Regions from separate parts of the Paenibacillus sp. FSL H3-0333 genome, predicted to be linked through region 1. Evidence: riboswitches for the same ligand, from Rfam matches in the RefSeq annotation. Region 1 holds a riboswitch; the other holds the start of a gene.
The links. Region 1 has a riboswitch for S-adenosylmethionine ahead of metA (homoserine O-acetyltransferase MetA). Riboswitches for the same ligand answer to the same signal wherever they lie in the genome.
Positions count from the first base shown of each region.

Region 2: it holds a riboswitch for S-adenosylmethionine, as region 1 does, so the genes downstream of both, MHH78_RS08185 (methionine ABC transporter ATP-binding protein) here and metA (homoserine O-acetyltransferase MetA) in region 1, are expected to answer to the same signal.

Region 1 covers NZ_JBBODG010000001.1:6,133,972-6,142,032, forward strand. The annotation lists gene MHH78_RS27070 (bifunctional 2',3'-cyclic-nucleotide 2'-phosphodiesterase/3'-nucleotidase) at 1-1,082, opposite strand, end outside; gene mqnC (cyclic dehypoxanthinyl futalosine synthase) at 1,731-2,867, opposite strand; gene MHH78_RS27080 (aminotransferase class I/II-fold pyridoxal phosphate-dependent enzyme) at 3,098-4,264, opposite strand; gene metA (homoserine O-acetyltransferase MetA) at 4,313-5,230, opposite strand; SAM riboswitch class I at 5,347-5,478, opposite strand; gene MHH78_RS27090 (helix-turn-helix domain-containing protein) at 5,685-5,951, opposite strand; gene MHH78_RS27095 (antA/AntB antirepressor family protein) at 5,951-6,817, opposite strand; gene MHH78_RS27100 (hypothetical protein) at 6,807-7,169, opposite strand; gene MHH78_RS27105 (hypothetical protein) at 7,464-7,916, shown strand.
Region 2 covers NZ_JBBODG010000001.1:1,820,071-1,828,131, forward strand. The annotation lists gene MHH78_RS08175 (UbiD family decarboxylase) at 1-1,186, shown strand, start outside; gene MHH78_RS08180 (Cthe_2314 family HEPN domain-containing protein) at 1,213-1,959, shown strand; SAM riboswitch class I at 2,052-2,187, shown strand; gene MHH78_RS08185 (methionine ABC transporter ATP-binding protein) at 2,288-3,304, shown strand; gene MHH78_RS08190 (methionine ABC transporter permease) at 3,304-3,963, shown strand; gene MHH78_RS08195 (MetQ/NlpA family ABC transporter substrate-binding protein) at 4,022-4,897, shown strand; gene MHH78_RS08200 (NifU family protein) at 5,082-5,330, opposite strand; gene MHH78_RS08205 (YuzB family protein) at 5,413-5,667, shown strand; gene MHH78_RS08210 (NAD(P)/FAD-dependent oxidoreductase) at 5,694-6,755, opposite strand; gene mqnE (aminofutalosine synthase MqnE) at 6,834-7,940, opposite strand.

The DNA.
Region 1 (8,061 bases):
ATAAGGCCCAGGTAACCTCCGCCATAGCCCGCTTGTACTGCCGGAGTCCCATTGATGTGGCCATTAACGTTATCTACCTTAGCTACATCATTATTGTAAGGTTTCTTGGTGGACGGATCTTTGAAGGAAGCATCCAGCGCGCTGTCAACGCCGTTCGTCGGGAATACCTTGTGGGTATGCGAGAAAGTAATGGCATCGATGCCAGGTACCTTGCTCAGCAGGTTAATAACATTCTCTGCTCCAGTTCCTTCTGCGGCAGCAGCGTCGAACCCGGAATGAGTCATGGCGACGATAACGTCCGCACCAGCCGTCTTCATTTCAGGAACAAACTTCTTCGCCGTTTCCACAATATCTTTGGCAATAACCTTTTGCTCCAGGTTCACCTTGTCCCACTCCATGATCTGCGGAGTAACCAGACCCAGGAGGCCGACTTTGATAGTAACGGTGTTGCCGTTGCTGTCTTTTACTTCTTTATCGATGATTTTATAAGGTTCAAATGTATTATTATTATCGGACACATTATAAATATTTGCATTCACATAAGGGAACTTCGCTCCCGTAGACTCCTTATAAGTTGCGCTGTTTACATTGCCTTTAACGGTCCGGTCCAGATAATCCAAACCATAATTGAATTCATGATTGCCGAAGGTTGCTGCATCATAACCCATGAGATTCATAGCTGCAATGATCGGATGAATCTGGTCTTCACTTTCCCTGAAATCAGACACTTGGGCCATATACGTTCCCAGCGGTGTTCCTTGAATTAAATCGCCATTATCCAGCAAAAGGTTGTACTCGCCCTCTGCTTCACTGCGTGCAGTCTTTACTAAGGTTGAAGTACGGTCCAGACCTACAGTCGCGGAGGCGGCACCCTTGAAATAGTCCCATCCATATACGTTCGTATGAACATCAGTGGTGCTCATCAAGCGTAAATTAATGGTTCCCGGATTAATCACCGGAGAAGCCTCAGCCTTTCCTGCCGCCAGCACAGGAACATTGAATACTCCGCCCAGCATCTGTGCTGCCAGAACTGTGGTAGCCAATAAAGAAGCTATCGGCTTGTTCCATCTTCTCTCTCCCATAAATCTAATTTCCTCCCTGTGATTGCTATATTATTCTACCACTGTCCGAAAAATTGTATCATAGCCTTCCCTATGAATCTATCAAATTCCATTAACTCTTATAAATTATTGTGTAAAATCTCACATTATTTCAGCGTTTTTTGTAAAATATAACGATTAATTTTTACAACTCTATGACAAAAAAAACTAAAATCCAATGCATTGGAATTACCTGGAACGCCCACACAATATATGCTGTATATGCTGTTTTTCACATACATTCGGGTTAAGCGCCTGCGTGCGAGCACAATGTATGCTGTTTTTCGTATGCATTCGGGTAATATGCCTGTGAGCGAGCACAATATATGTTGTTTTCCACATACATTCGGCCATATGCCTGCGAGTGAACACAATGTATGCTGTTTTTCATATACATTGGCTACATGACGCTGTAACGATTGCTATTCGGTTTTCGCGTAGTTTTAGCCTTTTAACTCGTAAAATCAAAACACTCCTGCGCCTCCCGGCGATCCTTCAGCCACATTCAGCAACCAAGTCACTGTACGAATCATTCAAAGAGGAAATAATAGTTTCCAAAAAACATAACGGGGCTGCGCTACTTATATGTAGCACAGCCCCGTTATTGATCTGTTGGTGTATAGCTATATTCTAGTTCTGCATCACAAAATCATTATCAATCTTGGCATTCGCATCCTCGAACGTCCGCAGGATGTCATAACGCGTGTTGCGCTGCGCCGGGATCTTGCCCGCTTCGCGGATGAGCTGGGTAATCGACTCGATGTTGACCTTGTAGGTGGCGCCCGCCGAGGAGACTACGTTCTCCTCAATCATCGTGCTGCCGAAGTCATTGCAGCCGTATTGCAGGGAGAGCTTGCCTACTTCAGGACCCATCGTTACCCACGAGGACTGAAAGTTCTTGATATTGTCCAGCACCAGGCGGCTGATGGCTACGGTCTTCAGGTATTCCTCCGGGGTCTGGCGGTCCAGCTTCAGGTTCGTATTATCCGGCTGGAAGGTCCAGGAGATGAACGCCAGGAAGCCTTCGGAATCATATTTGTTCGCAATACATTCGTCCTGGGCTTCACGGACACGCAGCAGATGCAGCGCCCGTTCTTCCATACTCTCGCCAAGACCGATCACCATCGTGGCTGTTGTATTCATGCCGATCCGGTGTGCGGTCTGCATGACGTCCATCCACTCGCGCCAGGAGCCCTTGAGCCGGCTGATCTTGCGGCGGGTACGGTCATCGAGAATCTCTGCGCCTCCGCCGGGCAGGGAATCGAGGCCCGCAGCATGAATCTCACGCATGACCTGTTCCAGCGGCAGGCCGGAGACCTCAACCATTTTCATAATCTCAGCTGGTGAGAAGGAATGCATGGTAATCTCCGGGAACCGCTGCTTGATGCCGCGCAGAATATCCGTATAATAGCTGAACGGCAGATTGGGATTCGTACCGCCCTGCATCAGAATCTCGGTTCCGTTTACGCTCATGGTCTCGGCAATCTTCTGGTAGATCGTCTCATCGGGAAGCACATAGCCTTCCTCCGAACCGGGTCTGCGGTAGAAGGCGCAGAATCGGCAATAGACATCACATACATTGGTGTAGTTAATGTTGCGGCCGATGACGAATGTCGTCACCGGCTCCGGGTGCCAGCGCTTCATAATAATATCTGCGGCAGCGCCCATTTTCTCAATTTCATTGCTCTCGAACAATGTGACCGTATCTTCCAACTGAAGACGTTCACCCTTCAGTGCCTTATCCAGTATAAGATCGACTGCACTCACTGTTGACGGCCTCCTCTTCATCTATGAAGTCTATGAGATAAATACAATTTGAAATAAAAATAGTCCGTTCACCCATCGTATCACAATCGGCTGTTCTTGAAAAATGTTTCGCTGCACAGGACGGATAATTTCCCTTGTCCCATACAAAATTAAACAGCAGCGCCCGATGGCACTGCTGCTTGTACGTTCTGCGAATCTCGCATGCCAGGCAGGTCCGGCGGCGCATCGCCTTATTCCAGCTCGCTCCGGGCGGCCTCCAGAGCCTGTCCCAGATCAGCGATCAGATCATCTACATGCTCTATGCCGACAGAGAAGCGCAGCAGCCGGTCATCCACGCCTACAGCATCGCGGATTTCAGCCGGAATATCGGCGTGAGTCTGTATCGCCGGATAGGTCATCAGCGATTCAACACCGCCCAGACTCTCGGCGAAGGCGATCAGCCGGATATGGCGGAGCAGCGGCTCCACATAGCCCGCCTCTTTTACCTTGAAGGAGAAGATTCCGGTGTTGCCGGAGGACTGGCGGTTCTGGATGGCATAGCCCGGATGATCCGGCAGGCCCGGGTGGAAGACCTCGGCAATCGCCGGATGCTCCTGCAGATAACGGGCAATAGCCAGAGCGTTGCTCTCATGCCGCTCCATGCGCAGCGCGAGGGTCTTCATACCCTTCATCAGCTGGTAGCTGTCATTCGGCGCGAGAACCGCTCCCAGAGAGTTATGCAGGACGGCCATTTCAGCCGACAATTCTGCGCCCTTGGTCACGATCAGACCCGCCAGCACATCGTTATGCCCGCCCAGGTACTTAGTCGCACTGTGAACCACGATATCTGCTCCAAGCTCCAGCGGGCGCTGGAAGAACGGAGTCAGCAGCGTATTGTCTACAATCGTGAGCAGCCCGTGACGGCGGGCCCAGGTACATACGGCTTCGACATCCGTTATCATCATCAGCGGGTTGGTCGGCGTCTCAATGAATACAGCCTTCGTGCCCGGCTGGCGGGCCGCTTCAAGTCCATCCAGATCATTCGTATCTACATAGGAGGCGCTGATGCCGTATTTAGAGAGAATCCGTTCCAGCAGCCGGTAAGTACCGCCGTACAAGTCCAGCGATACAATGAGATGGTCCCCTTGTCCAAACAAGGTGAACACCGTAGTCAGTGCAGCCATACCGGAAGCGCAGGCGAAGCCGGCATCCCCGGATTCCAGGGCCGCTGCCGCTTCTTCGAGGACAGAGCGGGTAGGATTTTTGGTGCGAATGTAGTCGAAGCCTGTACTCTGCCCAAGTCTAGGGTGACGGAAAGCCGTCGCATGATAAATCGGGTAATTAATGGCCCCGGTGGCGGGGTCCTCCATCGAACCAATCTGTGCCAGTCTGCTCTCAATTCTCAGTTTCTCATCCATCTCCATTGCCTCCTGATTAATTACTTCTATTAAGAATAAGTCAACCTCTCAGATAAATGCCCCGATATCGTAAGGAGTCTCCTGGTATACATAGTAATTGAGCCAATTAGCGAATAATAAGTTGGCATGGGCGCGCCAGACTGCCGGCGGAGTACGCGTCGGATCATCCTTGGGATAATAGTGCTTCGGCAGGGCAACCACCATCCCCTTGGCGATATCCCGGTCATACTCCCATTTCAGCGAGAAGGGATCATATTCCGAATGTCCGGTGACAAAAATCTGCTTCCCGTCATGCGTAGCCACCAGGTACACCCCGGCTTCCTCGGATTCTGCCAGAATCTGCAGCTCCGGGTTCTGCTCAATATCTTCACGGGAGACGTCGGTATGGCGGGAATGCGGAACATGGAACACTTCATCGAAGCCGCGCAGCAGCTTGACATTATTTTGGCTCATTGTATGCGGAAACACTCCGAAGCATTTGTCCGGCAGACTCACCTTGCGCACGCCGAAGTGATGGTACAGTCCTGCCTGTGCCGCCCAACAGATGTGCATGGTCGAGGTTACATTCTGCTTGCTCCACTCAAAAATCACTTTCAGCTCCTCCCAGTAGTTCACATCCTCGAACTCCAGCTGTTCTACGGGAGCGCCTGTTACAATCAAGCCGTCGAACCGGCGGTGGCTGATCTCATCAAAGGTTTTGTAAAAGCTCTTCAAATGCTCAGCCGAAGTATTCTTCGACGTATGGGAGCTGGGATGAAGCAGAACAACATCCACCTGAAGCGGGGAATTCCCGATAAGGCGCAGCAGCTGGGTCTCAGTAGTTTCTTTGGTAGGCATCAGATTCAGGATGGCGATCCGCAGAGGACGGATATCCTGATGGAAGGCCTGGCTTTCATCCATTACAAAAATATTCTCACCGGATAACACTTCTTTGGCCGGCAGGCTGTCGGGAATTTTGATAGGCATTGCTGTTCACTCCTTAACTGAAATGGGGTTCCACTTGGTGGTTCAACCTGAGGCAGGGTAGCGAAAAAAGACCTTTCCCGGGCGAGAAAGGTCATATCATGCAGTCATATGCGCCTCTCTCATCTGCCAGAGAACTTCCGCCGGACGAATAACGCCCTGCAAAGCTTCCGCAAGAATTAGCACCGTGCGTTCACACGCCGGTTGCCGGGTTTCATCGGGCTAGTCCCTCCACCTGCTCTTGATAAGAAAAAACTTTTCAATTGTTCTTAATAAGTGTTAAAGAACCCTATAGTATCAAGGTTTTTTCGACTTCATGGGAACAATTGTGCTTATTCAGTTTTAATTGATTTTAGCTTGTTTTTTAAAGTTTCGTGACTTTCTTGTGACTTTAAATTAATAAAAAACAGCACATTCTCAATGTGTTATCATTGAGTAACATGCTATAGATTATACATCATTTATTCATTTTGACAAGATACAAAATTAGTTCAGCTTTGGCTATTCTCAAGTGCTTTCCAATTTGAAAAAGTTTAAATTCTCCAGACTTAACCAACTTATATGTATTGTTTTCGCCTAATTGTAAAATGGATTGAACATCTTTAACTGACAATAATGGAGGATATTCTTTCATTGATTTTTCTAGAATCAGCTCTAATTCTTGTTCATATGTATTTGCACTTTCTGTACTTTCTGTACTATGCTCCATCTTCACTTCACTCATCATACAGCCTCACTCAACAACTTATTAGACTGTAGATAAATATGGCTATATTTATTCTTACACATCTTAAGCAATGTTGCTTTTCTTTGGCTAAAATCCAACTGTCCCATTAACAACCCAATATCCATAATCTGCAATTCATAAATTGCTTTGTTAATTTGAGTCGTGAGATTGTCTCTAGTCTGATTATCTTTGACCTCTAATAATGCTCTAATTTCCTTTGCTCTGGCTCCAAGCAAACAAACATTGATCATGTCACCTTCATTGCTGTAGACTCCGAAATGAGGCTCCTTGCCGCTGTGAGTAAGCATGTAATTACTCTTTACGGCATCCATGAGTTGATTGTATCCTTCCTTTTCAGGATTACGCACCATAATCCATTTTTCCATATCACGCATTGCTCGTTCCATAAGGATGAAGTAAGAGCGAACTTCTCTACCTTTTTCAGAATTTTCTGACATAGCTATATGTTTGGCTGCATCAACAGTAAAAAATGTATCAATTTGATTTCTAGTAATGTTCGTGTTCTCAATGTAGGTTTTTTTTCCTATACTGATATAATCAATATTTTCTACATAACTCTTCTTAAAAACCTTACGTTCCATCCAGTGAGTATACTGATTGTACGGGTTTTCTAAACGTTCCCACAATACCCTAGCGTTAATGATATAATCATTATCAGTATGTTCTTGAAGTAATTCAGGGAAATCTTTTTGGTATCTCATCACAATTTTTATTTCATCTGCACTGAAGCCAAGCTTATTTTTGAGATCCTTTTTCTCAAAAATCTTGACCTTATTTCCGTTTTCGAGTTTAAATTTTTTGATAACATCATTCCCCTTTATTATTTTTAGTTTATAATCCAACAATCTTACTTCGCACTTTAAAATCATCAACAATAACAGTATATGTATCCTTGCCTATCACTCGTTCTGAACTTGCTCCAGTTCTCTCAAACAGATACTTCTGCAATGCCTCATCTTGCCCGTACTCCCAGATAAATTTAAGCACAACCTCATACCCTTCAGCGTAGAAGTTCATTGCGTGTTCCAGTGTTGCTTTTTCATTTTCTAAATCACCTCCTCCCATTTTCGCTCGTTTGTGATTATTCAGTTTCTTTCTAAGATTTTCAAATGATGTGCTATCGGTCTTCTCTGTGCTTGTCGCATATTTTATAAAAGCCAACTCTTCTTCCTCAGTTTCAAATTCTATATTCATGTATTTTCCTTTCTGATGAAATTAGTCTTTTATCATCATTTTACAGCCGCCAACTTAGGCGTTGGGCTACGCAAAATTGTATAGTCAGATTTCATTCCCCAAGATTGGGGAGTCAGTCCGCACATATATACCATCCGCACTCTCAATCCCATATATAGTGTCAACAAAAAATTTTCGATACTATATGTTCCAATTTAACTTGTACGTATTGGATTAAAGTGGTATTATAAGAATATTAGCACTCAGTAAGTTTGTTTGCTAACAACAATAATAATTATGGGTAGGTGTACAAGAATGTTGAAGTCGAATCTACCAGTAAGTCAGAACCCACTTTATGCTCCGATATTGCTACCTTCTTTACCTAAAAAACGTAATATTACGAATCAAAGTGACCATGATAGGGCTATCGAAAAAATTGCAATCATTAATCATGATGCTGATAAATACGTTATAGCTGCACACATCAATTGGATGAACAGAGGTAACCCAGAGAAAATCGGATTTGTTGTACCAGACTTAGAAATTCATGATAGTTCCGGTAAAACGTTCATTGAAGTTGAAACAATTTACAGCCTCCTACAAGCTCATTCAATCTCTCAATTTCGTGTCTTAAACAAAATTCCCCACAAGGCAATTATTGTATTAGCCATTCCGAGTTACATTAAACAAGACAAAATAGATTTGCTAGCTATTGGATTCAAAAATTTAGGCTTTACTAATCTCGAATTAAAAACAATATCGGTGTGATTTATGTGGGGCGTATTTAGTACGCTCCTATTCTTTTCTTGATAAAACTTACCTTTTATCGACTTAAATTAATACTTTAAAAGCTTTTCATATACCAGTTAACACTCTTATCTACTAATTCTGGATTGTATAGAAACAACATGTT
Region 2 (8,061 bases), 4.3 Mb from region 1:
TCACTCGCAGGCAGAGCTTCTCGGCGAGACCCTGCCGGTGTCTGTCTTCATCGGCGGGCCGCCGGCCCTGATTGCAGCGGCGGTGGCACCGGTGCCGGAACGGATTCCGGAGCTGATGCTGGCTTCGCTGATGCTGGGCGGCAAGCTTCCCATGGTGCAGGACCCTTTGGGCGGGCACCGGATTCCGGCTGAGGCGGAATTCTCCATCCGGGGACGCGTGTCTCCGCTGGAGCGGAGAGCGGAAGGGCCGTACGGCAGCCAGTCCGGCTACTATTCCATGCAGCATGATTTCCCGGTCATGCATGTTCAGCGGATGTGGCACCGCAAGGATGCCATCTACCCGGCGACCATCACCGGCAAGCCGCGTCAGGAGGATTATTATCTGAAGGATTATTTGCAGCGGCTGCTCGCTCCAGCCTATCCTATGCTGATCCCTTCGGTCAAAGCGCTGTGGTCCTACTCCGAATCCGGTTCGCATTCACTGACCTCAGCGGTTGTGAGGGAGAGCTATCCCCGTGAGTATATGGTGTCAGCGTTTCGGATCTTAGGGGAAGGTCAGCTCTCCTTAACCAAATTCCTGCTGCTGACTAATGTGCAGGTGGAGCTAACGGATTTCCCCAAGCTGCTGGAAACGGTGCTTGAGCGCTTCAATCCGCAATCGGATCTGACGATCTTTGCCAATACCTCCATGGATACACTGGATTATACCGGACGCAAGCTGAATCATGGCAGTAAGGCGGTGATGGCGGGCATCGGCAGCCCGGTCCGTCAGCTGCCAAGGACCTATACAGAGGGTCTGCTTCCATCAATCACCGCCGCTGTGCCTTATTGCGGAGGATGTTTAGCCGTTTCCGGTGCATCCTATGAAGAGGACCCGGAACTGCCGGAGCGACTGGTGGCTGCCTTCAAGGAGAGGGAGACCGCCTGGCCGCTGATTGTGCTGGTGGATCAGGCGGAAGAGGCGGTAAGCACGCAGACCTCCTTCCTGTGGACCGTATTCACCCGCTTCAATCCGGCAGATGATATCTATTCGGCGGCCGGGGTACACCGGGGCAGCGTCAGCTATACACTGCCGATCATTATAGATGCCCGGATGAAGCCGGGATACCCGGAGGAGCTGGCTCCGAGCGAAGATATTGCGAAGCGCGTAGGCCGCAACTGGAACCGTTATTTTCCTCTGGCGTAGAAGTGAATTTTAAGGAGGGTCAAAATATGCTGCGGACGTTACTTGGAGAGCCGCCCCGCGTGAACAGCGGTGTGCTGGCTGAAGCTATGGAGTCCATGGCGAAGGCAGCCTCCATGCTGCGCAAGGAGATGGCGGCACATGAAGACCATGACCATGAATACCGCAAGCTGGAAATTTGGACACGCGGCCTGATCTCCTCTCTGGATGAGCTGGAGCAGAGCTGGTTCGCAGCAGCCTTTTTCCGGAAGTCAGTGATAGCCGGTTATATGGACGACATGTCGTCCACAGAGCAGGGGGAGTACGCCAGATATGTGTATTTCTACAAGGATGGCTTCATCCGTGTCTTCTCGCTGCTGGACAAGCTGGGCACGGTGCTGAATAATCTGTACAATCTCAATACAGGCAAGGTGAAGACGCATTTCTCTTATTTCACGGTGCTGAGGCAATTTCAACTGCTTCACCCGCATCATCCGCTGGCGGAGAAGCTGGAGCGAATCAGGAATTCCTACCGGGAGCCGGTGGAGAATCTGCGCAAGCGGCGCAACGCTGAGATCCATTACATGAACGCGGAGATGACCGACGACCTCTGGCAGCGTCACCAGGGATTGCATGACAAGATTCGTCTGGAGGATCTCGACAGCCACCTGGAGGATTTGAAGCAGAGCCTGGAGATGGTATGCCAATCACTGGCCGCCGCATACAGCTACGGGAATGAACAATGGCACAAGAACAAAGCGGCCCCAAGCCCGAAATCCGGACAAGCCCGTCCGTAAAAACTTACCTTTGACAAAAATCTCGAAACTGAATTATACTTAGGCATACATTAACTTCTGACAGGATACGGAATCTATAACTTCATATTATGATCTTATCGAGAGCGGCGGAGGGATAGGCCCGATGAAGCCCGGCAACCGGTTTGAATACAGCCTTACGCTGCATCCAAATGTCATGGTGCTAATTCCTACAATGCCGCCGGATTCGGGGGTTTTGGCAGATGAGAAGGCATTGTCATTATACACACAGGGCCTCTTGCGATCTGCATGGATCGTAGGGGGTCTTTTTTGCAATGATGGAAGCTAGAACAGAAGGGGGACGCAGCGGTTGATAGAATTGAAGGATATAACCAAGGTGTATGGCAAAGGCAATAAGCAGGCAACTGCACTCTCTGCGCTGAGCCTGTCGATTAAGAAGGGGGAAATCTTCGGGGTGATCGGTCACTCCGGGGCCGGCAAAAGCACGCTGATCCGCTGCATTAATCTGCTGGAACGTCCGACTGCGGGCGAGGTGTGGGTGGACGGTGTCGAGCTGACAGCGCTCAGCCAGGGACAGCTGCAGGAGCAGCGGCGTAAGATCGGAATGATTTTTCAGCATTTCAATCTGCTCTCATCGGCTACAGTCTATGATAATATCGCGTTTCCGCTGCGGCTGATCGGAGCCGGAAGGAACGAGATTGAACAAAAGGTTAAGGAACTGCTCGCCCTGGTCGGATTGGAGGAGCATTGGAATAAGTACCCGGCTCAGCTATCCGGCGGACAGAAGCAGCGTGTCGGAATCGCCCGGGCGCTGGCAAGTGATCCGGATGTTCTGTTATGCGATGAGGCGACCTCGGCGCTTGATCCGCAGACCACAGACTCCATTCTGCGTCTGCTGATGGATATCAACAGCAGATTCCATCTGACCATCGTGCTGATTACCCATGAAATGCATGTGATTCAGAGCATCTGCGACCGTGTTGCCGTGATCCATGGCGGCGGTATTGTGGAGCAGGGTGAAGTGGCCGAGGTCTTTCTGAAGCCGAAGCATGAGGTGACCAAAGAATTCATCCGCAGTGAGACCCAGTCGGACGGACCGCTCCGGCAAGCGATTGATGCTGTGCAGCCAGGTTACACGAAGTCGGTCAAAATCACTTTTCTGGGGCAAAAGACTTACGGGTCGACGCTCTCACAGGTGGTTCAGGGAACCGGGGTTCACTTCGCCATTCTCCATGGCACCATCTCTACAATCAAGGATGTTCCTTACGGCCAGCTGATCGTCCGGTTCGAAGGACCTGCCGATGCGGTTGAAGCCACGCTCACTGAGCTCATAGCGCAAGGTCTTGATGTGGAGGTGATTTTGTAATGGACTTTAGCACAATCAATTGGGAAGAAATGCTGGAAGCTACGATTGCTACACTCAAAATGATCGCTATTTCAGGAATATTTACAATAATCCTTGGTTTACCGCTAGGAATTGTGTTATATTTATGGGGCAAGTCAAATAACGTTATTATCAGGGTGGTTTACTCGGTATTATCCTTCGTTGTGAATATCCTGCGTTCGGTTCCTTTTATCATTCTGATGGTTGCCCTGATTCCGTTCAGCAAGGCCATTATGGGCACTTCGATTGGTGTGCTTGGAACGATTCCGGCACTGGTGATCGGCGCGGCGCCCTTCTTCGCCAGACTGGTGGAGACGGCACTGCGGGAGGTTGACCGGGGAATTATTGAAGCGGCGCAGGGCATGGGAGCGTCCACCGGGCAGATCGTTATGCGCGTGCTGCTGCCGGAGGCTCGTCCGGGTCTGCTTGCCGGTGTAACCATTACTGTTGTGACCCTTGTCTCGTATACCGCAATGTCCGGAATGATCGGCGGCGGCGGACTGGGTGACCTGGCGATCCGCTACGGATATTACCGCTATGAGAAGGAAGTCATGCTTATCTCGGTAGCGCTAATGGTGATTCTGGTGCAGCTGCTGCAAATGGCCGGTGACCGGCTGGTAAGACATTTTACACGGAAATAAGGTACGTCCACATATAGCCTTATTCAATAAACCATATGGATTAGAGGGGGATTTACAGATGAAAAAAGTACTGCTTACATTCTTCAGCCTGACCTTGATATTGGTGCTTGCCGCTTGCGGAAACAACAAGGCGAATAACACCACGAATTCTGCTGCGACAACGGCACCTACAGAAGCGGCTGCTGCAGAGCCGACTACAGAGCCTGCTGCGGACCCGGTAACCCTGGTGATTGGTGCTTCTCCTGTACCGCATGCGGAGATCCTCAAAGCAATTGCCCCACTGCTTGAAGCCCAAGGCATTAAGCTGGAGATCAAAGAATTCACAGATTATATTCTTCCCAATACACAGCTTGCCGAGAAGCAGCTCGATGCGAACTTCTTCCAGCACAAGCCTTACCTGGATGATCAGAACACCAAGAACGGCACAGATCTCGTATCTGTAACTGCTGTTCATGTAGAGCCATTTGGCGCCTATTCCAAAAAGATCAAATCGATCGATGAATTGGCAGAAGGTGCGAAGGTTGCGATTCCGAATGATGCAACGAACGGAGGCCGCGCCTTGATTCTGCTGGCGAAGAACGGTCTGATCAAGCTGAAGGATGACACCAATATTGCTTCCACCAAAGCGGATATCACTGAGAACACCAAGAAGCTGGATATCATTGAGCTGGATGCAGCCATGCTGCCACGTCAGCTGGATGAAGTGGACCTGGCGCTGATTAACACCAACTTCGCACTGGATGCCAAGCTGTCTCCTACGAAGGATGCGTTGTTCATCGAAGGCGGAGATTCCCCGTATGCTAACCTGCTGGTAGCCCGTCCTGACAATAAGGATTCCGATGCCATTCAGAAGCTGGCAGCAGCGCTGACTTCCCCGGAAGCGAAGGAATTCATCGAAAAGCAATATGACGGAGCAATTATTCCGGCATTCTAAGCTTAAACCTAGGGAAGCTGAATAAATCTAATGAGACCAGAAGAAGCCCGTAGTCAGAAATGGCTGGCGGAGCGGCTTCTGGTCTTTTTTGAATAGCCGGGTGGTTGATCCTGCAGACGAAATCCTCTATAATAAAAAAAATCCCGGCCTCTTAGCGGAGGCCGGGATGGTTTATGAAACGGGATTAGAATACCTGAACGACTTCTTCCACGCCTTCTACTTCTTCAATCAGGGCGCGTTCGATCCCGGCTTTAAGCGTGATCGTGGAGCTTGGGCAACTGCCGCATGCACCCATAAGCTTCAGCTTAACGATGCCGTCTTCAACATCAATCAGTTCCACGTCACCGCCATCGCGCTGCAGGAACGGACGAAGTTTATCAAGGACTTCCAGTACTTCATCGTACATGGTTGCGCTTTGTACATTCTCACTCATTTCTCAATCACTCCTTTCGTATGTTTATTATAGTACAAAAAGTTAAAAAATAAAATGGTTAAGGCAGAATAGGGAGATCATCATGAGACCAATTATAGAATTCTGTGCCAGCAACATCGGCCACGGCACTGAACCGCTCAAGCTTAAGCTGGAGCAAAACCCTGAATATGATGTAGTGGAGTACGGCTGTCTGAACAACTGCGGAGAGTGTTATCTCCAGCCGTTCGCCATGGTTGACGGGGAGATCATTGAGGCTGATTCCCCCGCTGCTCTGGAAGAGGCCATAGAAGCCGCTATACGAGAGGCAGAGGCCTGGGACAACCTGGAGATAGACTAAGCCGCCTGGATTCAAGCCGGGATTCTTTAGCCGAAATGACGTTTGGACATCCACAGGACGCCGCTCTTCAGCAGGCGCGGGACCCGGCCCATGACGGAGCGGCGGCCCATCAGGCCGAAGCCGGCATTTTTGCCGAGTGAACCGAGGGTTCCCTTCAGCTTAATTTTATTCAGCTTCGGGGTTTCTCCCCGCCATAACGCCTGTAATATCTGTCCCACCTGCTCGCCCTGGGCACCCGCCGCCTGTGCACTGGGCGCGAAGGGCAGGCTGGCACAGTCCCCGATCACATAGACCTCCGGATATTCAGCGATATTGTAATATTCCCCCACAATGAGCCTGCCTCCACGGTCCTTCGGAAGCTCCAGCTGCTGCACGACCTTCACGGGTTGAATACCGGCAGTCCATACCGTCACATCCGCCGGAATAGCTTGGGTGCCATTGAAGATGGCATCCTTCTCGACATGAGAGACCGACACCCCGCCAATCGTCTCCACTTGATGCTCACTGAACCATTCCTCGACATACCTGGACAGCTTGGCCGGAAAAGAAGATAAAATACGTTCTCCCCGGTCCATCAGAGAGATATTCAGATCCGGCCGGCTCTCCCGCAGCTCAGAGGCAATCTCTACGCCGCTCAGTCCCCCGCCGACAATATTGACGGTTCCATAAGGCTTCACATCGTTCAGCCGGCGGTAAGTTTCCCGGGTTCCGGCGAAGCTCTGAATACTGCAGGTGTATTCCTCGGCACCCGGAATGTTATGGTAATTATCCGTACAGCCGAGGGCAATCGCCAGGATATCATAGGCTACCGGCTCCCCGGAATCGAGCAGGACAAGCCTGCTCTCCAGATCAATGGAACCCACCTGCCCGTAACGTACGGTCAGGCGGGGGTGTACCGGGAATTGAATCCGCAGATGGTAATCGGTGGCGGTGCCTGCGGCCAGTGCATAATATTCGGTCTTGATCCCCTGATACGGCATCCGGTCCACCAGGATGATTTCCACATCAGGAGGAAGATGATTATCCAGCAGTTGCTGAATGAGGGCAAGACCGCCGTAGCCGCCGCCCAAGACAAGTAGGGTTCTCATGCCAACTGATCTTCCTTTCGGGTACATAATGGACAAGGCAGTTCTGCGTTCACTGGCTGAGGTAAGCTTGTTCTTTTCTTATTCGTATACCTTGATCTCGTTATAGAAGGTATCCCGTTCTACAGGAATCCGTCCTGCGCCCTTCACGAGCCAGATCAGCTCATCCCGGGTCAAGCCCTCCGGTGTCAGCGCGCCGGCAGCGTGGCTGATCCGTTCCTTCAGGATCGTTCCGTGCACATCGGAAGCGCCGAAGTTCAGGGCAACCTGGGTCAACTGGGGCCCGATATTAATGAAGTAGGCCTTGATATGATCGAAATTGTCCAGCATCAGGCGGCTGACGGCAATGGTCTTCAGATCCTCATTCGCGGAGTTGCGGCGCATAATGCCCGCATTCTTGTTCTTAGGCTGCATGGACAGCGGAATGAATACCATGAAACCGCCGGTCTCGTCTTGTAGGTCACGAATTTGCAGCATATGGCGGATGCGGTCTTCACGGGACTCAATCGAACCGTACAGCATCGTGGTATGGGTCTTCATGCCAAGGTGATGGGCGGTGCGGTGCACCTCGAGATATTCCTCGACATTGGCTTTGTCGACGCGCATTTTTTTGCGGTACTGGTCAGACAGAATCTCTGCCCCTCCTCCGGTAAGGGTCTTCAGTCCGGCGGCGCGCAGCTGCTCCAGCACTTCACGGATACTAAGTCCGCTGATGCGGGTGAAGAAGTCGATCTCTGCCGCTGTATAAGCCTTGAGAGTCACCTCGGGGAAATGCTCGTTCAGAGCACGCAGCGAATCAACATAGTACTGGAAGGGCACATTATCATTATGCCCGCCTACAATATGGAACTCGCGCACGCCGGGATGAATATGCTGCTGCACATACTCCACCATCTCCTGGCCGGAGAGGGTGTAAGCCCCTTCTTCGCCTTCATCCTTGCGGAAATTGCAGAAGGCACAGCGGGATTCGCAGACATTGGTGAAATATAGACTCATGTTCTCGATAAAATAGACTTTATTCCCGTTCTTTCGCAGATTAACCTCATTAGCCAGCTGTCCGATCGTTAAGAGATCGTTACTCTCATATAAATAAACGCCGTCTTCCAAATTCAATCGTTCTCCGCCGCGAACCTTCTCAATGATGTTCGCCATCCGGGCATCTGTGTGGGGTGTAATAAGGGTAGACATATAAGTTCCTCCTGAAGGTTGGCGAGGCAATTGCATCGCATAATCGTGTACCTGAGAATATCCGGCAACAGCCGGCATTATAAATAGAGGTTAACTGCAACCCCCGTGACAATTTTTCGAA